2 regions of the Bacillus sp. C28GYM-DRY-1 genome follow, and region 2 is predicted to be linked to the other one. Evidence: riboswitches for the same ligand, from Rfam matches in the RefSeq annotation. Region 2 holds a riboswitch; the other holds the start of a gene.

Region 1 (12,075 bases), on a different contig from region 2:
GCGATCTATTCGGAAGAGACGGGTGAGCATGCCGCTCCATATGAGCATGGAGAAATCATTGTAAAAGGTCCGCAAGTCATGAAAGGATATTGGAACAAACCGGAGGAAACTGCCGCTGTATTGAGAGACGGCTGGCTGTTCACCGGAGACATGGGCTACATGGATGAAGAGGGCTTTTTCTATATTGCCGACAGGAAGAAGGATATCATCATCGCCGGCGGCTACAATATTTATCCGCGTGAAGTAGAAGAAGCACTTTATGAACATGAGGCCATCCAGGAAATTGTCGTTACCGGTGTGCCTGATTCCTATAGAGGAGAAACAGTAAAAGCGTTTGTCGTGTTGAAGAAAGGCGCAAAAGCCGATGCAGAAGAACTGGACACTTTTGCGAGATCCCGCCTCGCTCCCTACAAAGTGCCAAAAGCCTACGAGTTCAGAAAAGAGCTGCCGAAAACGGCAGTCGGAAAAATTTTAAGAAGGCGTTTACTTGAAGAAGAAGCCGAAAATCATCATGTCAAATAACAAATGACATAAGAAAAAGAGAATACCTGCGAATAAACTTGACAAAGCCGCAAATCCTTTTTATCATGAAATTATGAATGAATAGTCATTCATTTCTATAGGAAGGAACGATGAACATTGAAGCAAAAACGGCCAAAGTATATGCAGATTATTGATGCAGCAGTAGAAGTTATTGCGGAAAACGGCTACCACCAGTCACAGGTATCCAAGATTGCCAAACAAGCCGGAGTGGCGGACGGCACCATCTACTTGTATTTCAAAAACAAAGAAGACATTTTAATTTCTCTTTTTAAAGAAAAAATGGGTCAATTTATTGAGCGGATGGAAGAGGACATAAAAGAAAAGACAACAGCGAAAGAGAAACTGGCGCTTGTGATTTCAAAGCATTTTTCCCTTTTAGCGGATGACCATAATCTCGCGATTGTCACTCAGCTTGAGCTCCGCCAGTCAAACTTGGAGCTGCGGCAGAAAATCAATGAAATATTAAAAGGCTACTTAAATATTTTGGATAGCATTTTGATGGAAGGCATACAATCAGGCGAATTAAAAGAAGGCCTCGATGTCCGCCTCGCCCGGCAGATGATTTTTGGAACGATTGACGAGACCGTGACAACTTGGGTGATGAATGACCAAAAGTACGATCTCGCTGCCTTGTCAGACAGCGTTTTAGAATTGCTGGTGTCCGGAATTCACAATAAGTAAAGGGGTTCTGTCCTATGAATGCAATTTCACTTGCGGTTGATCAATTTGTGGCATTCTTAACGATTCACAATCCGCCGGCAAATGCGCTTTCCAGCCGGATATTAGAAGAGCTGTCCTCCTGTCTAGATCAATGTGAGACAGATGCAGGCGTGCGAAGCATTATCATTCATGGTGAAGGAAGATTTTTCTCAGCCGGTGCTGATATTAAAGAATTTACATCGCTTAAAGACAATGAGGATTCCTCACTGCTGGCCGAGCGCGGCCAGCAGCTAATGGAAAGAATTGAAGGCTTCCCAAAACCGATTATCGCGGCAATTCACGGTGCTGCTCTTGGAGGCGGGCTGGAGCTTGCGATGGCTTGTCATATTAGAATTGCGGCAGGAGACGCCAAGCTGGGGCTCCCGGAACTTAACCTTGGTATTATACCGGGTTTTGCGGGAACACAGCGTCTTCCGAGATATGTCGGTACAGCCAAAGCACTAGAGCTCATCGGATCAGGAGAACCGATATCCGGAAAAGAAGCGCTTGATCTCGGACTTGTGTCAATTGGAGCAAAAGATGAAGCAGAAGTGCTTGAAAAAGCAAAGGCACTTGCCGCTAAGTTTGCTGAAAAAAGCCCGCAAACGCTGGCATCCCTGCTTGAGCTTCTTTATTCCAATAAGGTGTATTCCTATGAAGGCAGCTTAAAGCTTGAAGCAAAACGGTTTGGAGAAGCATTTGAGTCAGAGGACGCCAAAGAAGGCATCCAGGCATTTCTCGAAAAAAGAAAGCCTCAGTTCAAAGGTGAATAAAAGGGGATATGATCATGAATCTATTTGTACTGATGAAACGGACGTTTGACACAGAAGAAAAAATCGTCATTGAAGCAGGAAAGATTCAGGACGACGGAGCGGAATGGATTATTAATCCATACGATGAATACGCGATAGAAGAAGCCATCCAGCTGAAGGAAAAGCACGGGGGCACGATCACCGCCGTCACTGTCGGCGGCGAAGAAGCGGAGAAAGAATTGCGCACTGCGCTTGCCATGGGATGTGACCAAGCCGTTTTAATCAACATAGAAGATGATCTCGAGGAGCCCGACCAATATTCCATTTCTCAAGTTTTATACCACTATATGAAGGATCAGGAGTTTGATTTGATTCTCGGCGGAAATGTTGCCATTGACGGAGGTTCCGGACAAGTAGCGCCTCGGCTTGCCGAGCTGCTGGACATTCCGTGCATCACAACAATCACCAAACTCGAAATCAGCGGCACTGATGCAGAAGCAGAAAGGGACGTCGAAGGTGATGTTGAAAAAATCAAAACAACACTTCCATTGCTTGTCACAGCTCAGCAGGGCTTGAATGAACCACGCTATCCATCGCTTCCGGGTATTATGAAGGCCAAGAAAAAACCGCTTGAAGAGCTAGAACTTGATGATCTTGATCTGGACGAAGAGGATGCCGAATCTAAGATGAAAACCATTGAACGTTTTCTGCCGCCGAAAAAAGAAGCCGGGAAGGTTCTCCAAGGTGAGCCTGCCGAACAGGCAAAAGAGCTCGTCTCATTGCTCCGCAGCGAAGCTAAAGTCATTTAAAGCTTGGACATTCAAAGAAACAGGGGGATGTTAGAATGGGAAAAAAAGTGATCGTACTCGGAGAAATTCGCGATGGAGAATTGCGGAATGTCACCTTTGAAGCATTAGCTGCAGGAAGAACCATTTCAGGCGATGGAGAAGTCGTCGGGGTTCTCATCGGAGAAAATGTACAAAGCGTTGCACAAGAGCTTATCCATTACGGAGCCGATAAAGTTCTCACTGCCGAGGATCCGAAGCTGAAAGCATACACGGCAGACGGATACAGCCAGGTCATGAGGGTCATTATTGACCAAGAAAAACCCGATTCAGTCATATGCGGGCACACGGCAATGGGCAAAGATTTTTCACCGAAACTCGCGGCCCGGCTGCAAACAGGCTTAATTTCTGATGCTACAGATGTAAGCGTTACCGGCGAGAATGTCGTGTTCACGCGGCCAATTTACTCGGGGAAAGCATTTGAACGCGTCATTTCAACCGACCCGCTGATTTTTGCAACGATTCGACCTAATAATATTCAAGCTTCAGAAAAAGACGCCAGCAGGTCAGGGAGTATTGAAAGCATTGATGTTTCTCTTACTGACCTCCGCACCGTAATTCAAGAAGTCATGAAAAAAACCGCGGACGGGGTTGATCTATCCGAAGCCAAAATTATCGTTGCAGGCGGCCGCGGAGTTAAAAGCAAGGAAGGATTTCAGCCGCTGCAAGAGCTTGCCAAGGTGCTGGGAGCTGCAGTCGGGGCATCTCGCGGGGCGTGTGACGCTGATTATTGCGATTACGCTCTCCAAATCGGGCAGACCGGGAAAGTCGTTACCCCGGATTTGTACATTGCCTGTGGCATTTCCGGGGCCATCCAGCATTTGGCCGGCATGTCAAACAGCAAGGTGATAGTCGCCATCAATAAAGATCCCGAAGCGGATATCTTTAAAATAGCGGATTACGGCATTGTAGGCGATTTATTTGAAGTCGTCCCGTTATTAACGGAGGAATTCAAACAATTAAATATACACTCGTAAAGAAAACCCCGGACTGCTGAAGTTCGGGGCTTTGATATCTTTAAATACATACGTACAAATATAAATTTTATAAAATATTTCGTTGACATGTACGAACATATATAATATGGTTACTTTAAAAGCGCTTACATTCATGCTGACTCCTCAGGCAAAAGACAGAACTCATATTTGACTGTGGTGCTTTTCATATTCGTATGAAAGGAATGATCATGCATGTCTGAACATCAAGCAGTGATCCAAACAGATATTGTAAAAGGAACCATTAACAAAAACATATACGGTCATTTTGCCGAACATTTAGGTAGAGGGATTTATGAGGGGATTTGGGTCGGAACGGACTCGAACATTCCCAACATAAACGGAATACGAAAGGATGTGCTGGAAGCGCTCAAACAGCTGAATATTCCTGTCCTTAGGTGGCCGGGCGGGTGTTTTGCGGACGAATATCATTGGGCAAACGGTGTCGGTGACCGTAAGTCGATGCTTAATACGCATTGGGGCGGTACAGTCGAATCAAATGAATTCGGAACGCATGAATTTATGATGCTTTGCGAGCTGCTTGAATGCGAGCCTTATATTTGCGGCAATGTCGGAAGCGGAACGGTTCAGGAAATGGCGGAATGGATTGAGTATATGACGTTTGAAGAAGGCACGCCAATGTCAGACTGGAGAAAACAAAATGGAAGAGAGGAGCCTTGGCGGCTGAAATATTTCGGCGTAGGCAATGAAAACTGGGGCTGCGGCGGCAACATGCATCCTGAATACTACGCAGATCTGTACCGGCGTTTTCAAACCTATGTCCGCAATTACAGCGGAAATGAAATATACAAAATTGCAGGCGGCGCAAATGTGGACGATTTTCATTGGACGGACGTACTCATGAAAAAAGCCGCTGGCCTGATGGACGGATTGAGTCTTCATTATTACACGATTCCGGGTGATTTCTGGAAAGGCAAAGGATCAGCTACAGAATTCACGGAGGATGAATGGTTCATTACGATGAAAAAAGCCAAATACATCGATGAATTGATTCAAAAACACGGCACGATTATGGACCGGTACGATCCGGAGCAGCGGGTCGGGCTGATTATTGATGAATGGGGCACGTGGTTTGATCCTGAGCCAGGCACGAACCCTGGATTCCTGTATCAGCAAAACACCATTCGTGATGCACTGGTGGCGGCTTCTCATTTCCACATTTTCCATCAGCATTGCCGCCGAGTGCAAATGACCAACATCGCCCAAACAGTAAACGTTCTTCAAGCAATGATTTTGACTGAGGGAGAGCAGATGCTTTTGACACCGACGTACCATGTATTTGATATGTTTAAGGTACACCAGGACGCTTCTCTTTTAGACACTGAAACAACGTCTGCTGACTATGAATGGAAGGGCGAAACGCTGCCGCAAATCAGTATTTCAGCCTCGAAACATGCAGAAGGCGATATCAATATCACAATCTGCAACATCGATCACCAAAACAAAGCGGAGGCTGAGATCGAGCTAAGGGGTCTTCACAAGGCAGCGGACCATTCCGGTGTCATTCTGACAGCTGACAAAATGAATGCACATAACACGTTTGAGAATCCTCATCACGTCAAACCGGAATCTTTCAGCCAATACACGCTCAACAAAAACAAACTGAAGGTAAAACTCCCGCCAATGTCAGTCGTCTTACTCACGTTGCGTGCTGATTCTTGATCGAGCGAGAGCGCCGGAGCTTCATGCCGGCGCTCTTTTCATGTTTTAAAACAGCTCCGGCAGGGCATGGTAAAGGTACATGACAGTGAAGAGGAGATGTTATTCTATGCTTCGTACCATTCTAATGATCATTGGGGCGATTGTAGTCATTGGGGCCATTATCAGATTCGTGTTTTAATGAAAAGTGACATAACCCATTCAATCCAGATAAACATGAGTAAAGCGATTGTGATCAGGAAAAAATAATTTGTAAGCATTAAAATAGCGTGAACGAATGGGAGATGCTATACTAAAAATCATCATTTCACAATTGGAGGAATACAATAATGGCTATCGTAAAAGCAACTGATCAATCTTTCTCAGCTGAAACAAGCGAAGGCGTCGTACTGGCTGACTTCTGGGCTCCTTGGTGCGGACCTTGTAAAATGATTGCACCTGTTCTTGAAGAACTAGATCAAGAAATGGGAGACAAACTGAAAATCGTAAAAATCGATGTAGACGAGAACCAAGAAACAGCCGGCAAATACGGCGTTATGAGCATCCCGACACTTCTTGTCTTAAAAGATGGAGAAGTTGTTGAAACATCTGTCGGCTTCAAACCGAAAGAAGCGCTTCAAGAGCTTGTAAACAAACATCTTTAATTTTCGGCTGCCGACATGCCAGAGCGATTCCGATTGAGGGATCGCTTTTTTTATTCACCAATCGTGAAGCATAGAGAAAAACAAACGTTCGTGTTAAACTGGAAACAAAGGAATAAACTTAAGGAAGGGTAATATATGAACAAACAACTGAAAGAAAAACTCGCCCTCCTTCCCGATCAGCCCGGGTGTTATCTCATGAAAGACCGGCAGCAGACTGTGATCTACGTAGGAAAAGCAAAAGTGCTGAAAAACAGAGTGCGCTCCTACTTCACAGGTTCTCATGATGCGAAAACACAAAGGCTTGTGACGGAAATCGAGGATTTTGAATATATCGTGACGTCCTCCAATCTAGAAGCGCTTATTTTAGAAATGAATCTGATCAAAAAGCATGATCCGAAATACAACGTCATGCTGAAAGACGACAAAACCTATCCTTTCATAAAACTCACCCATGAACGCCACCCAAGGCTGATTGTCACCCGCAATGTCAAAAAAGACAAAGGGCGCTATTTCGGGCCGTACCCGAATGTTCAGGCCGCAAGGGAAACAAAAAAACTGCTTGATCGTCTGTACCCTCTCAGAAAATGCTCCAAGCTGCCGGACAGAGTGTGCCTCTACTATCATCTGGGCCAATGTCTCGCTCCGTGCGTAAAGGACATTTCCGAAGAGACCAACAGAGAACTGGTTGAAAGCATTACCCGTTTCTTAAAGGGCGGCTATAATGAGGTCAAAAAAGAGCTTGAAGGGAAAATGCATGAAGCTGCTGAGAATCTAGAGTTTGAACGGGCAAAAGAGCTTCGCGACCAAATCGCCCATATTGAATCAACGATGGAAAAACAAAAAATGACGATGAACGATCTAGTCGACCGTGACGTATTCGCGTACGCATATGATAAGGGCTGGATGTGCGTACAGGTCTTTTTTATCCGCCAAGGAAAGCTCATTGAACGCGATGTCAGCATGTTCCCGCTCTATCAGGAAGCAGATGAAGAGTTTCTGACATTCATCGGGCAGTTCTATTCAAAAAACAACCACTTCCTTCCAAAGGAAATTTTAGTTCCGGACAGCGTTGATCAATCCATGATCGAGCAGCTGCTGGAAACAAACGTCCACCAGCCAAAAAAAGGCTCGAAAAAAGAACTGCTTATGCTGGCCCATAAAAACGCGAAAATCGCGCTGAAAGAAAAATTCTCCTTAATTGAACGGGACGAGGAGCGCTCAATCGGGGCTGTGCATAAACTCGGTGAGGCACTGAATATTTATACTCCGCACAGAATTGAAGCGTTTGATAACTCAAACATACAGGGGACAAACCCGGTTTCCGCGATGATCGTGTTTATCGACGGCAAGCCGAACAAAAAGGAATACCGCAAATATAAAATCAAAACCGTTACGGGACCGGATGATTACGGCTCAATGAGAGAGGTCGTCAGAAGACGCTATACGAGAGTGCTTCGCGAAAATCTGCCTCTGCCTGATTTGATCATCATTGACGGAGGAAAAGGGCAGATCAACGCTGCAAGGGATGTTATTGAAAATGAACTTGGCTTGGATATCCCGATCGCCGGTTTAGCCAAAGACGAAAAACACAGAACTTCAAATTTATTAATTGGCGATCCGCTGGAGACGGTGTATCTGGAACGGAACAGTCAAGAATTTTACCTCCTGCAGCGCATTCAGGACGAGGTGCACCGTTTTGTAATCAGCTTTCACAGGCAAATCCGCGGAAAAAGCGCGTTTCAATCCGTATTGGACGACATCCCGGGTATCGGAGAGAAAAGAAAGAAAATGCTGTTAAAGCATTTCGGTTCGGTTAAAAAAATGAAGGAAGCAAGCCTTGAGGACATCAAAAAAGCAGGTGTACCCGCAGCGGTTGCTCAGCTGCTTTACGATAAATTGCAAAAATAATGTTGTCCTTTTAAAAAAGATCTGATAAAATGTGAACTAATTTCATAGTTAGATCGTGTTATATGGTGAAGATAGAGGTGCGAACTTCAAGAGTAAGCCTTTGGAGAAAGATGGATTCTGTGAAAAAGGCTGAAAGGGGAGCGTCGCCGAAGCAAATAAAACCCCATCGGTATTATTTGCTGGCCGTGCATTGAATAAATGTAAGGCTGTCAAGAAATCATTTTCTTGGAGGGCTATCTCGTTGTTCATAATCATTCATGATGATTAAATGTAAGCAATGAGAGAAATTCCTCTCGTTGCTTTTTTTATTGTGGACAAAGCACTCTTTCTCCTCACCCGCACGAACCAAAATGTAAAGGGTGGTTATACATGGGTCTTATTGTACAAAAATTCGGAGGTACTTCTGTCGGCTCAGTCGAAAAAATTCAAAATGCGGCAAACCGCGCGATTTCAGAAAAACAGAAGGGCCATCAAGTCGTTGTTGTCGTTTCAGCTATGGGAAAATCCACTGACGAATTGGTCGGTCTTGCAAAAGCAATTTCTGACCAGCCGAGCAAACGAGAAATGGATATGCTGCTGGCGACGGGCGAGCAGGTCACCATTTCCTTGCTTTCAATGGCGCTGCAGGAAAAAGGCTATGACGCTGTGTCCTATACCGGCTGGCAGGCGGGAATCCGCACGGAAGCCGTTCACGGAAACGCCAGAATCACAGATATTGACACTTCGGTTTTAGCAGACCAGCTTGAGCAAGGAAAAATTGTTATTGTCGCAGGATTCCAAGGCATGACAGAGGATTGCGAAATCACGACATTGGGCCGGGGCGGTTCAGACACAACTGCAGTTGCTTTGGCTGCCGCATTACAAGCGGATAAATGTGATATATACACGGACGTGCCCGGCGTGTTTACTACCGATCCGCGCTATGTGAAATCAGCGAGAAAACTTGCCGGCATCTCATACGATGAAATGCTTGAGCTTGCCAATTTGGGCGCCGGCGTTCTTCATCCGAGAGCCGTTGAGTTCGCGAAAAATTACCAAGTGCCTTTAGAAGTGCGTTCAAGTACAGAAACAGAAGCGGGAACATTAATTGAGGAGGAATCATCCATGGAGCAAAATTTAATTGTCAGAGGGATTGCGTTTGAAGATCAAATTACAAGGGTAACCATTTACGGGCTGACTGGCGGCCTGACAACCCTATCTACCATTTTTACAACACTTGCCAAAAGAAACATTAACGTCGATATCATTATCCAAACGCAGGCTGGAGACAATCAGACTGGAATTTCCTTCTCTGTTAAAACAGAAGACGCAGACCAAACCGTTGAGGTGCTTGAAGAGTATAAAGACGCGCTTGAATTCGAGAAAATCGAGACAGAAAGCAAATTGGCCAAAGTATCCATTGTCGGATCCGGCATGGTCTCAAATCCTGGTGTAGCGGCTGAAATGTTTGCTGTACTGGCGGAAAAAAACATATTAATCAAAATGGTCAGCACATCTGAAATCAAAGTTTCAACAGTCGTAAGCGAAAATGACATGGTGAAAGCGGTCGAAGCGCTGCACGATGCATTTGAGCTTTCAAAACATCCTTCAGCTGTGTAATGACAATCAAAAAGGCGGGACTATGCAGTCACCGCCTTTTTGATTACACAGGGTCTTTCATATCCCATTTCACAGTCAGAACCACCTTATCGGCTCTCTTTTTCACTTGTTCATATGATTCAGCAATCTGGTCATTCATCAATTGAATTTGTTCAGCAATAAAACCTGCTTCCAGCTGAAAGCATGGCTCTTTCTGATGTTTAAGCCGGTTGGAAATAATCGGCCCTTCAAGTTCAAATTCAAGCTCCTGTTTTTTAGAACTTACGTTGGTGAGGGTTCCCCAGCCCGCTTCTTCAAAGAAGGCCGGAAATTCCTCCCATGATTCAAGAGGAAACTTACGGGCGAGATGTTTCCCTGCCCAATACATCATGGAAGAGTAATCTTGGCCAAGCATATCTGGGAGAACGATCTCTCGTATTAGTTCGTAGGCATAGGCATTCATTTCAATTTCTTTTAGGTTGTCAATAGATGCTTCAAATTTAGACTTCATATCTGTCTCCCCTCTCTCCTTGGTATATTATAGCCCAAACAGGGGGGAGGATTACAGAATGATCCTATAATTCTTATGAAAAATTAAACAGAAACATATATTGATAAAATAAAATTTTTAAATCAACTATTCAATTCGGAAAATTATAATTTATGTACGCGTTTTCTTGACGCCCTTTTGAGGGAGGAGTAAAATGAAATTGTCAATAAATCTTAATAAAGTGCTTACAATTGAAAGAAGTGGGGGAAGAGATTTAGCACATTTCGCACTTATCAAACAGGGGGTAAAGTAATGTCTGGGAACAGAGAGTTTTATTTTCGAAGATTGCATTCCTTGCTTGGCGTCATACCGGTCGGCATCTTTCTCATTCAGCATTTAGTCGTCAACCAGTTTGCCGCAAGGGGCGCTGAAGCATTCAATAGTGCTGCTCATTTTATGGATAGTCTGCCTTTCAGGTATGCCTTGGAAATTTTTATAATCTTCTTACCATTAATTTATCATGCAGTTTATGGTGTGTACATAGCGTTTACTGCAAAAAATAACGCAGGCCAATACAGCTATATGAGAAACTGGCTCTTCGTCCTGCAGCGTGTAACCGGTATCATCACCCTCATTTTCGTGAGCTGGCACGTGTGGGAAACCCGTATTGCCGCACAAATGGGCGCTGAGGTCAATTTCGACATGATGGCGAATATCTTGAGCTCTCCGGCTATGCTTGGCTTTTACATTGTTGGTGTTTTATCAACAATTTTCCACTTCTCGAACGGTTTATGGTCTTTCGCTGTTACATGGGGCATCACGGTAACGCCTCGTTCTCAAAGAATTTCGACATACGTTACGCTGATTATTTTTGTTGCACTGTCTTACGTAGGCTTAAAAGCGATTTTTGCATTTGTATAAGAGTACTAGATTACTAGAGGGAGAGGGGCTATCATGAGTCAATCAAGCATTATCGTAGTCGGCGGGGGTCTTGCCGGCCTCATGGCGACAATTAAAGCAGCGGAATCAGGAATGGCGGTTAAGCTGTTTTCCATCGTTCCTGTCAAACGTTCTCATTCAGTTTGTGCGCAAGGCGGCATAAACGGAGCGGTCAATACAAAAGGGGAAGGTGACTCTCCGTGGGAACATTTTGATGACACTGTATACGGAGGAGACTTTCTTGCAAACCAGCCGCCGGTTAAAGCGATGTGTGAAGCGGCGCCTTCTATCATCCACTTATTAGACCGGATGGGCGTCATGTTTAACCGGACGCCTGAAGGACTGCTTGATTTCCGCCGATTCGGGGGTACACAGCACCACAGAACAGCTTATGCGGGTGCGACGACGGGACAGCAGCTGCTTTACGCACTGGACGAGCAAGTGCGCAGATACGAAGTTGCGGGTCTGGTTACAAAATACGAAGGCTGGGAATTCCTTGGCGCTGTATTAGATGATGACAGAACCTGCCGCGGAATTGTTGCGCAAAACCTGACAAGCATGCAAATTGAATCCTTCCGTTCAGACGCTGTCATCATGGCAACGGGCGGACCGGGAATTATTTTTGGAAAATCGACGAACTCCATGATTAACACAGGGTCTGCTGCGTCAATCGTTTATCAGCAGGGAGCGTATTATGCAAACGGAGAATTTATTCAAATCCACCCGACAGCCATACCGGGCGATGACAAACTAAGACTGATGAGTGAATCAGCGCGCGGTGAAGGCGGACGCGTGTGGACATATAAAGACGGTAAGCCATGGTATTTCTTAGAGGAGAAATATCCGGCTTATGGAAACCTGGTGCCGCGTGATATTGCGACACGCGAAATATTTGATGTGTGCGTCAACCAGAAGCTCGGCATTAACGGCGAAAACATGGTGTATCTCGATTTGTCTCATAAAGATCCGAAAGAGCTTGATATCAAGCTTGGCGGCATCATT
Region 2 (12,075 bases):
ACAATGACAAAATTTGTTCGCTTGATTTGGTATCAAGCGCCCCGGTCGGTTCATCAGCTAAAATAAATCTCGGCTGATTGACTAAGGCCCTCGCTATCGCCACCCGCTGCTTTTGCCCGCCGGACAGCTTCGGAGGCTTGTAGGAGACTCTATCTTTTAAACCGACCTTTTCCAGCGCTTCATAGGCTCTTTGCCTTCTTTCTTTTTTCTTCACTTTATTATAGATCATCGGCAGTTCGACATTTTGCAGCGCGGTGAGACGCGGGAGCAAATGAAAGGTTTGAAACACAAAGCCGATTGATTCGTTGCGGATTTCAGCTAGGGCACCGTCTTTCCCTTTTAATATATCTATCTGGTCAAGCGTATAGGTTCCAGAGGATGGCCTGTCCAAACACCCTATGATATTCATTAACGTCGACTTTCCAGAACCGGAAGGGCCCATAATTGCCAGAAACTCACCAGCTTGGACAGTCAGATTGATATGTTTCAAGATTGGAACTTCTTCTTTTCCCAGCTTGTACGATTTCGAAATATTATTCAGTGTCAGCATTGACTGTAACCTGCTTTCCTTCCTTGACCGCGGGGTCAGGATAGATTACATAATCTTCCGGCGTCAGGCCGCTCTTAATTTCCAACATATCATTTTCATCAGTTTCCCCGATTTCAACAGGCTGTTTGACCGCTTTCTGCGTCTCATCCGCTTTCCACACGTACGGTTCGCCGTCATCCTGAATGACCATGTCAGACGGCAGCTTGATCTTGTCCGCATCAGCCTCATCACTCATCACTTCGATGTTGACATGATAGCCGACCTCGAGACCTTTATGGCTATCTAGTAAAATTGTGAAAGGATAGTTAGAGGATTGAGGGTTCATTTCTTCTTCAGCAAAACTTTCTGATTCCTCACCCTCGCCTGTCCCTGCTGGAAGCTTGCCGATCGAGGTGATTTTTCCTTTCCACTCGCCTTCACCGCCTGTTTTCAGCGTGACTCTGACTTTGCTGCCTTTTTTGATTGTGTCCATTAACAGCTCATTGATTTGACTTTTGACTAGATATTTGCCCGTCGAAACAATCTGGATATACGGACCTGTTGCCTGGTCACCTGTTGCTCCGTCAGCGATATCCTGATTGACGCTTTGAACGATCCCGTCATGCTTGCTTGTAATGACATTGGAACCTTTGTTTTTCGTCAGGACAGCCAGCTCTTTTTGATGCTGCTTCAGCTCAAGCTCGCTTGTTTTCAAATCGAAATTGGCCTGATCAAGCTCCTCTTGAAGCTGGGATTTCTCTTCTTTTCCAGCCGATTTCAGCTGCTTTTCCGTTTCCGTTATTGATTTTTGCAAACGGCTGATTTGCAGGTTGGTCATTTCAATTTGCAAATTGGCTTGCTCAACTTCGTCAGAATGATCCTCGCCCTCATACTCAAAAAGCTTATCGCCCTTTTTGACCTGATCGCCTTCTTTGACATATGTTTTTTTAATGCTGCCTTTTTCTGAATCGATATATACTTTCTGCTGTTTCTCAGGTTCAACCTTTCCAGAAAACGTTTGGCCTGATTCTGATTCTCCTCCCATGTATACCGCTACCGATTCAGCATAGGGCTCCGATGATACGGCAATTTGGTTCATGTGGGTAAAAAAGTAAACACCGCCGGCGCCGATCCCAGCCAATATAAGCAGACTGGCACATATCGCACCGCCAATAAGCCATTTTTTCTTCTTGGACACAACGATCTCCTCTTTCTGTAAACTATGTAATATTTTCGAAACATTATATCCAATATTATCTATTAATTCAAAAAGACTTGCAATCTTTTTATTGAAATGAAAGAATCAGATAGAAAAATTGTATTTTCACGGCAGAAAATAAAAAATCCCGGCTCCGAACCGGGATTTTTCTATACAGAAACGAGCGCTTTTTCACTTTTAATCAGATCATAGGTCAAGCATACAGGTTTATTTGTACGGGGATCAGTCACGATTTCGGCATCAATCTGAAATACCTGCTTCAAAATGTCCGGGGTCATGACTTCCCGTGCGGTGCCTTCCTTAATGACCGTGCCTTTTTTTAGCGCGATCATATAATGAGAAAAACGGGCTGCGTGGTTAAGATCATGAATGACCATTAAAATCGTCCGCCTCTGCTCTTTGTTAAGTTTCTCAAGCAGCTGAAGAATTTCAAGCTGGTGTGCGAGATCAAGATACGTTGTAGGTTCATCCAGCAGCAGCAGTTCCGTCCCTTGTGCAAGCGCCATGGCAATCCACACGCGCTGACGCTGTCCGCCTGACAGTGCCTCAATAGGCCGTTCAGCGAATTCAGCCATGCCTGTTTCTTCAAGCGCCCATTCGATAATCCGGCGGTCTTCATCATTCAATCTGCCGAATCCTGATTGATGCGGAAACCTGCCATACGATACCAATTCATACACCGTTAAACCGCTCGGCGCTTCAGGTGTCTGCGGCAGAATCGCCATATCTTTCGCAATGTCCTTTGTAGACATTTTATGGATCGCTTTACCGTTTAAATAGACGGTACCTGCATGTGAGCGCATAATTCTGGACATTGTCTTTAATATTGTTGATTTCCCGCAGCCATTCGGGCCAATTAAGGTGGTAATTTCCCCTTTAGGAATCGATATATTTAAATCCTCTACAATCACCCTGTCGCCATACCCGATTCCAAGCTGATCTGTTGATATTGATTCATATTCGGCCCCCTCCTCTAATTCGCTTTCATCAATAAATAAATAAAGTAAGGCGCACCTAACACGGAAATAACAAGTCCAACCGGAATTTCTGACGGTGCCAATACATTTCTCGCCAGCGTATCTGCGAGCAAAAACAGAAATGCGCCAATGAAGGCGGAGACCGGTATCAGTGTCTGGTGACGGGGACCGGTAAGCCTTCTTGCCACGTGAGGCGCAATCAGCCCGAGAAACGCGATGCCCCCTGCAGCTGCCACGCATGAAGCGGCAAGTGTGACCGCTGCCAGAAGAAGAATCCGCCTCTCCCTTTCAACGGCAGTGCCCAGCCCGGTCGCTAATTGGTCTCCAAGCTGCAAAATGTTCAAATAGCGTGCCTTATATAAAGTAAACGGAAGCAAGATCACAATCCAAGGGAGAATCGCCCAAATCATATTCCAGTTCGCACCCCATATCGAGCCAGATATCCAAACCGCGGCTTGCATAAAATCATGAGGGTCCATCTTGAGCTGAAAAATTAGCAACAGGGCGTTAAATCCGGCATTCACGCCAATGCCTACTAAAATCAGCCGAATCGGGGTCACCCCTTTTTTCCATGCCAGAAGATAAATGAGAAAAGCGGCTAGGATTGCACCCGCCAAAGCACTGAACGGCAGCATAAATGTACCGAAAATGCTGAGGTCTGAAGCTGACTCTTGAAAAAAGTAAATAAAAAGCACAACAGCAAGAGAGCCGCCGGCGTTAATTCCAAGAATGCCGGGCTCAGCCAGATCATTTTGAGACACGCTTTGCAAAATGGCTCCAGCAACAGCGATTCCTGCCCCAACGAGCAAGGAAAGGATGATTCGGGGAAGCCTGAACTCAAATAAAACAAGCTCGTCACGCGCCGTCCCTTGGCCGAAAAAGACTTGAAGCGTTTTAAGCGGTGCAATTGTGATGACACCCAAATTTAGACTGATAAAAAAGACGAGTACGATGAGCAGAAAGGTCACAGCCATCACAACGAGCGGTTTTTTCGTTTTTGTTTTCATTACAGCCCTCTCCTTTCCAGGCGTGCCAAATAAAGGAAAAAGAGAACGCCGATGAGAGAGGTCAGCGCGCCGACAGGCGTTTCAAAGGGCGCGTTGACGAGCCTTGCAGCAATGTCAGCAAACACAAGCAAAACAGCCCCGAGCACTGCCGAGCAAGGAATAATCCACCGATGATCCACACCGACCAAAAACCGGGTAATATGCGGAATGATCAGCCCGATAAATGCGATGGTGCCGGCAATGGAAACCGCAGCTCCCGTCAAAATCACAACGACAAGCATGCCAGCCAGTTTTACCGCTGATGTATATTGTCCAAGCCCTTTCGCCAGCTCATCACCGAGACTTAACACTGTCACAGACCGGGCGATGATAAACGCCAGCGTTAAACCGACAGCCCCTGCGAGAAGCAAAAGCTGGACACCTGACCATTTCACGCCCGCTACTCCGCCTGCGTACCAAAAACTGATATCCTGAGCGACATCAAAGCGGATTGCAATGGCGGTTGAAATGCCCGTAAAGAAATAAGTAACAGCCGTTCCCGCGAGAGCAAGTTTTACAGGCGTAAGTCCGCCTCTTGAAAACATGCCGATACCCATTACCGTCGATGCCCCCAGGTGACAAAACCATCTCCATTATGCAAACGAACGGAAAAGACATTTACGTATTCGGTAAAGATTTCGGAAGAGGCGGAAGCATCATTTACAAAGATCTCGGCCTGCAGGGTACAAAGCTGACAAAAGAAAAAGCCATTGACCAGGGTCCTGGTTATACAAGTATTTCACTAGAAAAGCTCCCTGACTTCGCCGGAGATTATATTTTCGCAGGACCATGGCAATCAGGCGGTGATGATGGCGGCGTATTTGACAGCTCCATCTGGAAGAACCTAAGCGCCGTTAAAAATGGCCATGTCTATAGGATTGACCCAATTGGCTTCTATTTTACAGACCCGATTTCATTAGAGGGCCAGCTGAAATTTATTACGGAAAGCTTAACAAAATAAACAAAAGAGCCGCAGCCTGCGGCTCTTTTTCCAGCAATTTATATGTAGCTGCATCATCATCGCGATCAAGTTTTTTAACAGGCACTATATCGGAAAACCTTTCTCTCATGCACTCTTGGTAAATAGTGTTAGTCGTGTTTAGTTTACTGGAGAGACTGAAAAATGTTTTTTGCATATGCGATCATCCGCAAAGGTTTTTCACTCTATTTCAGCTTTCCTGTCAGCTATTTTAACGATCGGATTCCTAACCGGAGACATTGTATTTTGATAATAATAAAAGACACCTGAAAAGCAAATCAGGTGTCTTTTGTTTATGCTTGTTTTTCTTTCTGAAACTTTTTAACCACAAATGGATAGACGATCAGGCCGACAAAGAATAAACCGATGCCGAGAATAAATGTCGTTAAATCCGCTGTGCCTGTTACAATGACAAACACTGAGTATGCGCACGCTAAAATCGCAATCAATCCGTCTTTTACGCGGGAGCCTTTCAGCTGGTCATAAGTTTCACCTTTGATGACAATCTTCAAGCTGTAAATCGCTGAAACCAAATACGGAATTAAATACGCAAGCGTTGCCGCTGTCGTTAAAAACGTAAATGCGTCACTTATTGTCCGGGAAATAACAGAGAAAATGAAGACCTGTGACATCACATTTGTAATAACCAGCGCATTAATCGGACTTCCCTTTTTATTCGTTTTCGCAAAGAATGCCGGAAAATCTCCTGCTTTAGCAGCTTGGTAAGGAACCTCAGAGCCAAGCAAAATCCAGCCGAGCATCGTTCCGAATAAGCAAAGAATCGCCAATAGCGCCATGATCACACTTCCAGCGTTCCCGACAATCGCATACAGCACATCAACGAACGGTTTTTCAGATCCAACAAGTTTATCGTGCGGCAGAACGCCCATCGTAATGAAAGTCACAATAATATAAATGCTCAAGGCAATCAGCAAGCCGGTAATTGTTGCACGTTTTACATCACGCTGAGAACGCGCGCGTCCGGACAGGATTACAGCTGATTCAATTCCGACAAACGCCCAGAGAGTAGAAATTGCGGCATTGTGAACCTGTCCGCCAATTCCGATGCTTGTGCCGTTTTCGCCTTGAATTGGAAAATAAAAGTGATCGAATAATGTCGTTTGAAAAACAAACAATCCGGCAACGATAAAGAAGACAAACCCTAATACTTTCGAAAATGTTGTGATAAAGTTTAATTTACTTGCACCGTTAATGCTTGCAACAAGAATCGTGTGCGTTCCCCATAACAAGATCGTACATACAGCAAATGTCAGCAATTGGCCGAGTGTCACCTCTTGTCCGCCGATCGAAAACATTTCACGTTTATCAACTAAGATCGGGAAGAACGAAGTCAAGTAACCGGCAAGACTTGTAATAATCGCCACGTTACTGATCCAACTCGCCACCCAATAGCCCCACACCATTGTGAAACCGGCAGCGTTCCCTTTCTTCGGATCAGAGAACAGCGCTCTTGCATAACTTTGCGGCCCAGCTGTCAGCTCAGGCTTGCGAATGGACAAATGCCCAAAAACAAGCGCAATCATCAGCACGCCGGCACCTGTCAACAGCCAAGCGGACGTCGCTCCAAAGGGACTAGCGATTGAGGCAAGCGAGCTCGGCAAGGAGAAAATTCCTGATCCAACCATATTTCCAACGACAAACGCCGTTAATAACCAAAAACCCCATTTTTTTGTCTGTTCCATTCCAGTACCTCCATGATTCTTTGTACGGACCAGACCCCGAGATCATATAAACGCAAAAAAAGCCTGAACAAAAGTCCATGCTTAAAGAAACACACACCCTTGATCTCCGGATAGCCCTCCGCGAAAAAGCACGCGGCAGTCCTGCACTTATTCAGATACAGTCCCAGCATAGAGAAGGATCGGCTTTCTCCACACTTCGGCGCTGATGCCTTTTACACATGTTTAACAGCCCCTGTCAGCCTGGCATGTGTGACTCATCATCCGCGCAACCTCTACCTCACTGAGAAAGAGTGAGGATTTAATTATTCAGTTACTCCCAGAAGGTTATCAAAGAAAGGATGATCTGTCAAAGGGAACAGATGGAAAATACGGATAGAGCCAAGCTCTATCCGCATGTGGTTATCGATTATTTTTCTTTTTTTGCACAGCTTCTTGAAGCGGATCATCTTTTAGAGCTGAACCGGCATCTTCAAGAGCTCCCTGGATTACGTTTTTTTCTTTATCAGAACGTTTTCCTTTATCTTTATTAAAGAAACCCATTCGTATCACCTCTTTATAGAAAATAGGTACATGTTTAAGATGCCTTTTTCCTTCAGAAATTATGCGGGAAATTTTTTATTGTCCAAAGTCCTGTTGATCAAACATACATTCTCTTGATATATTTGTAATTCAGAGATTTTTTGCAAAAGATAAAAGGAGAAGCGGGGAAATGACAGGAAAAACACACATCATGGGAGGCATCGCTTCTTGTACGGCAGTGGCTTATTATTATTATGGTTTTGATCCAGTGCTTATGGCTGCGTCAGGCGCGGTTGGGGCATTGATACCCGATATTTGCCACACGCAAAGCAAAATCGGGAGAAGATTACCTATTTTATCAAAAGTGGTCAGCTCCGTTTTCGGCCACCGAACCTTTACACACAGCCTGCTATTTCTGCTCATCATGTTTTTTATCACAGCCACATATATTCCAGATAAAAACATTTCAACCGGACTGATGACCGGAATGGCGAGCCATTTAATTCTTGACGCTTGGACAGTGAACGGAATCAAATTATTATTCCCTTCAACGATCCGCGTGCGGCTCCCATTATACATGAAGACAGGCAGTTTTTCCGAGCAGCTCGTGTTAGCCGGGCTGACAATTGCTTCATGTTACTACTTTTATATGCTGTTTCTTGGACGCATGTTTTAAACGTGAGTGCTGACACTTGTCTGAACGGGCTATTTTTAGTAGGTTTTACATAAGAAGCATTCCATGCAGATGATCAAGAAAACGCGAGGAGTCATATTCATGAAAGGGACCTTTTTTCACAATCAGCGGTTTTTATGTATTTCGATCGTATTCATGTGGATCAAAACGTATGCGATCTATAAACTCGGCTTTGATTTGCAGATCGATTCTCTGTTGGAGGAGCTGATGTTGCTGATTAACCCGCTCAGCTTTATCCTTCCATTATTCGGGATCGGCCTGTTTCTGAAAGAAAATAAGCAGCGGATCTTTTTGCTGATTGCCAATTTGGTTCTGACTGTAATCTTGATTTCCAACACGATTTTTTACGGCTTTTATATCGATTTTATTACCATCCCTGTTTTATTTCAGGCCAGTAACATGAGCGATATGGGCAGCAGTGTAAAAGAATTGTTCAATCCTCTGTTTATCGCCCTGTTTGCGGATTTGGTTTTTCTTCTGCTGTTTGCCCGAAAAGAGAAACACCCGCAGACAAAAGCCGCATCGAGCACGATCAAACGGTACTATGCAGCTTCCTGCGGCATAATCTTATGCACTCTGGCACTTGCAGAAGTACAGCAGCCAAAGCTTTTGGCACATTCCTTTGACCGGGAAATGCTCGTCAAAAGCATCGGTTTGTTTCAATTCCATATCTACGATACGATTTCTCAGACTGTTAATATAAGTGCGAAAGCATTTGCAGATGAAGACAGCATGACTGCCATCAAAAACTACACAGAGGCTGATTACAGCAAGCCTGATCAAGGCAAATTCGGGCTGGCAAAGGGGCGCAACGTCATCTTTGTGACGCTTGAATCGACCCAAAGCTTCGTTCTGAATGAAAAGGTGAATGGAAAAGAAATTACTCCGTTTATGAATGATTTCATCAAAAAGAGCTATTACTTTGATCATTTCTATCAGCAAACCGAACAAGGCAAAACATCTGATTCAGAATTCATCGTGGCGAACTCGCTGTACCCTTCCCTTAGCGGCGCAGTCTTTTTCACGAAAAGCGACCATCAATTTCATACGATGTACAAATCGCTGAAACAACATGATTATGATTCAGCTGTCTTTCACGCCAACCATAAAACATTTTGGAACAGAGATGTGATGTACGATTCATTTGGGATTGACCGCTTTTTTGATGTTGATGACTTCCATGTCACTCCCGGGACATCAACAGGCTGGGGCTTAAAGGATAAGGAATTTCTAGAGCAGTCAGCCGGAAAGCTGAAAAGCCTGCCGCAGCCGTTCTACAGCAATTTCATCACGTTAACGAATCATTTTCCGTTTGAGATTGATGAAAAGAATCAGCTGATTGATGAATACGATTCAAGCAGCGACCTGCTAAACCGCTATGTGACAACGGTTCGCTATGAAGATGAGGCATTAAAGCATTTTATCAAAAGACTGAAGGACGAAGGCTTATACGAAAATTCGATGATCGTATTTATGGGAGATCATTACGGCATTTCAGAAGCCCATAACGAGGCGATGGCTGAGTTTTTAGGAAAAGAAGAAATCACGCCGTATGACAACGTTCAGCTCCAGCGAGTGCCGTTTATCATACATATCCCGGGCATCACCGATCAAAAGCCGGAAACCATCTCTGATGCCGGAGGCCAGGTCGACGTCAGGCCGACACTGATGCATTTGCTAGGCATTGAAACAAAGGGAGATATTCAATTCGGCAATGATTTGCTGTCAGATGACCGCACCCCATTCGCCGTGTTGAGAAACGGCAGTTTTATTACAAACGACTTTGTATATACGAAAAACACGTGCTATAGCCAAAAAACAGGTGAAGTGCTGGAAGACCAGAATGCGTGCCTCCCTTATAAGGAGAAAGCAAACGAAGAGCTGTCTTTCTCTGATAAAATCTTAAACGGCGACCTGCTCCGTTTTTATGAATAAAAAATCCCTCTTTACAGAGGGATTTTTTACGTTTCAAACATTACTTTACCAGTCAGCTTTGTGTGATAGCCGTTTAAATGAGACAGATTCGCCTTGTATTCCTCAGAGCTCAAAATCTCCTTCACGGCTTTCAGCAGCTGCTCATGTTTTTTCAAAACGACGATATCATATTGTTCTTCGATGAGCGGAATAAAATCTACACTGCCCATATGTGCCGCGTGCTGCGCCCCAATTCCTGCGTCAGCCTGTCCGCTTGAGACTTGTGAAGCGACAGCATAATGATTGCTCACGGTTTCGCCGTACCCCTTTACATCAGCCGGATTCACACCAAGCAAGCCAAGCTGTTCATCAAGGAGGACCCTTGCGCCCGAACCCTTTTCTCTGTTGATTATTTGGATATCGGTCCTTTTCAAGTCTTCCCAGCAGTGAATGTGTTTCGGATTCCCTTTTTGAACATACAGTCCTGCTTTGCGGAGAACGACATTGATCAGACAAAACGGTTCACCAGACAAAATCCGTTTTGCATAAGGCACGTTATATTGTCCTGTTTCCGCATCATACAAATGCAGGCTGACAATGTCACATTTTCCTTGATACATATCAATCAGGCTGTTCAAGCTTCCTTTATATTTACGGAGCGGCGTCTCCAGAATGGCATTCTCCAAATGCTTACTGAGCAGATCCATCGAAATGTCCTGTCCGCTGATCATGACATTCGGGCTGCCATCCGGCTCCCCCTCCTGCATCTGTTTCGGCACTTCAGCTGCAGCAATGGGCTGAGACATTCTCATATTCGATTTATATCGCTTTAGGTCTTCTTCGTCCACACGCATCTGCCTTCCGACGCGGTAAGCAGAGATCATGCCTTTTTTTATCAAATCATAAACGGTCAGCTTTGATACCTTCAGCAGACCTGCAACTTCTTCTATCGTATAGGATGAGTTTTCATTCATCATCATCACTCTCCTATTTTATTATACCGTTTCATTGGATGTAAAAAAACCCACACAACCAAACATAATCAGTTATAATTAGTTATAACTAATTATAAGGGGTGCACTCATGTTTAAAAAGTATTCCATTTTAACAGCAGCCTTAACCGCTTTTCTGCTTGCAGCAGGCTGCTCCGCAAACCAGTCAACAACAGACAGCGAGAAAAATGTAACGTTAACCATCTCAGCGGCCGCCAGTGTACAGGATGCACTTGAGGAGATTCAAAAGAATTACAAAAAAGAACATCAAAACATTACAATCCAAGATAACTATGGCTCATCCGGCGCCTTGCAAAAACAGATTTCTCAAGGTGCAGGGGCTGATCTGTTCTTCTCAGCTGCTGAGGATAAATTTCAAAAGCTGGTGGATGATGGGGATATTGCCAAAAAAGACAGCACTGATTTAGTCGGCAATGAAATTGTGCTGGTCGTGCCGAAAAGCGTTGATTCGCCTGTAACTAGCTTCAGCAATCTGGCTCATTCAGAAAAAATCGCCCTCGGAACGCCGGAATCTGTGCCGGCAGGAGCCTACGGGAAAGAATCACTGACAAAGCTGTCTCTATGGGACAAAGTGAAGGATAAAATCGTTTATGGAAAAGACGTTCGCCAAGTTCTTTCTTATGTTGAAACAGGCAATGTAGACGCAGGCGTTGTTTATAAAACAGACGCTCTGATCTCAAAAAAGGTCAAAATCATTGACGAGGCAAAAGCAGATACACACAGCCCGATTGTCTATCCGTTAGGAATTGTAAAAGATACAAAACACCGTAAGGAAGCGAAGGAATTTTACGAGTACCTGCAATCTGATGAAGCAATGAAAGTATTTGAGAAATATGGTTTTACTGCTGAGTAGCATAACCGCTTCAGAGTTTTTCACACCTGTTTTGCTTTCCTTTCAGGTGGCGGCAGTTGCCGGAATTGTTGTCATTATTCTCGGAACACTGGCTGGAGCATGGATGTCGCGGGCATCATTTTTCGGAAAAACGGCACTCGAAACATTTTTTATGCTTCCGCTCGTTCTTCCGCCTACTGTCGTCGGTTTTATCTTGATCGTCATGTTCGGAAAGCACAGTTTTATCGGTCAAGCCATCGAGTGGGTCTTTCAGCAGCCTGTCATTTTCACCTGGTGGGCCGCTGTGATCTCCTCGGCGGTTGTAGCCTTTCCGCTCATGTATCAATCCGCTAAAACTGGATTTGCCGACATTGATCCCGATATACAGGGCGCGGCAATGTTAGACGGCGCAAGCAGATGGAAAGTATTTATCCACATTTCAGTTCCGCTCGCCTATCCTTCATTACTGACCGGAAGCATCCTCAGCCTTGCGCGGGCGCTCGGAGAATTTGGCGCAACACTCATGTTTGCAGGGAACATCCCCGGTGTTACGCAAACACTTCCGACGGCCATTTATGTCGCATTGGATTCCGGAAACAATACCCTAGCCTGGGCGTGGGTCGTCTGTATTGTTGTCATTTCCTTTTTGA

What was found. A riboswitch is a leader RNA that binds a small molecule or an ion and turns the genes downstream of it on or off. The one in region 2 is predicted to bind lysine.
Region 1: it holds a riboswitch for lysine, as region 2 does, so the genes downstream of both, Q3W56_RS07665 (aspartate kinase) here and Q3W56_RS19785 (amino acid permease) in region 2, are expected to answer to the same signal.

Annotation. Positions count from the first base shown of each region.
Region 1 covers NZ_JAUMKF010000006.1:8,301-20,375, forward strand. The annotation lists gene lcfA (long-chain-fatty-acid--CoA ligase LcfA) at 1-522, shown strand, start outside; gene fadR (fatty acid metabolism transcriptional regulator FadR) at 640-1,224, shown strand; gene Q3W56_RS07635 (enoyl-CoA hydratase) at 1,239-2,015, shown strand; gene etfB (electron transfer flavoprotein subunit beta) at 2,030-2,803, shown strand; gene etfA (electron transfer flavoprotein subunit alpha) at 2,839-3,816, shown strand; gene abfB (alpha-L-arabinofuranosidase AbfB) at 4,030-5,517, shown strand; gene trxA (thioredoxin) at 5,844-6,158, shown strand; gene uvrC (excinuclease ABC subunit UvrC) at 6,294-8,066, shown strand; lysine riboswitch at 8,131-8,310, shown strand; gene Q3W56_RS07665 (aspartate kinase) at 8,436-9,665, shown strand; gene Q3W56_RS07670 (YslB family protein) at 9,709-10,155, opposite strand; gene sdhC (succinate dehydrogenase cytochrome B558) at 10,447-11,055, shown strand; gene sdhA (succinate dehydrogenase flavoprotein subunit) at 11,089-12,075, shown strand, end outside.
Region 2 covers NZ_JAUMKF010000033.1:1,516-13,590, forward strand. The annotation lists gene Q3W56_RS19750 (ABC transporter ATP-binding protein) at 1-550, opposite strand, end outside; gene Q3W56_RS19755 (efflux RND transporter periplasmic adaptor subunit) at 534-1,727, opposite strand; gene Q3W56_RS19760 (ABC transporter ATP-binding protein) at 1,898-2,740, opposite strand; gene Q3W56_RS19765 (FecCD family ABC transporter permease) at 2,722-3,732, opposite strand; partial or broken gene Q3W56_RS19770 (FecCD family ABC transporter permease) at 3,732-4,346, opposite strand; partial or broken gene Q3W56_RS19775 (ABC transporter substrate-binding protein) at 4,346-4,732, shown strand; gene Q3W56_RS19780 (hypothetical protein) at 4,710-4,907, opposite strand; gene Q3W56_RS19785 (amino acid permease) at 5,044-6,453, opposite strand; lysine riboswitch at 6,557-6,736, opposite strand; gene sspJ (small acid-soluble spore protein SspJ) at 6,853-6,993, opposite strand; gene Q3W56_RS19795 (metal-dependent hydrolase) at 7,163-7,648, shown strand; gene Q3W56_RS19800 (LTA synthase family protein) at 7,748-9,601, shown strand; gene Q3W56_RS19805 (substrate-binding domain-containing protein) at 9,628-10,554, opposite strand; gene modA (molybdate ABC transporter substrate-binding protein) at 10,664-11,446, shown strand; gene modB (molybdate ABC transporter permease subunit) at 11,418-12,075, shown strand, end outside.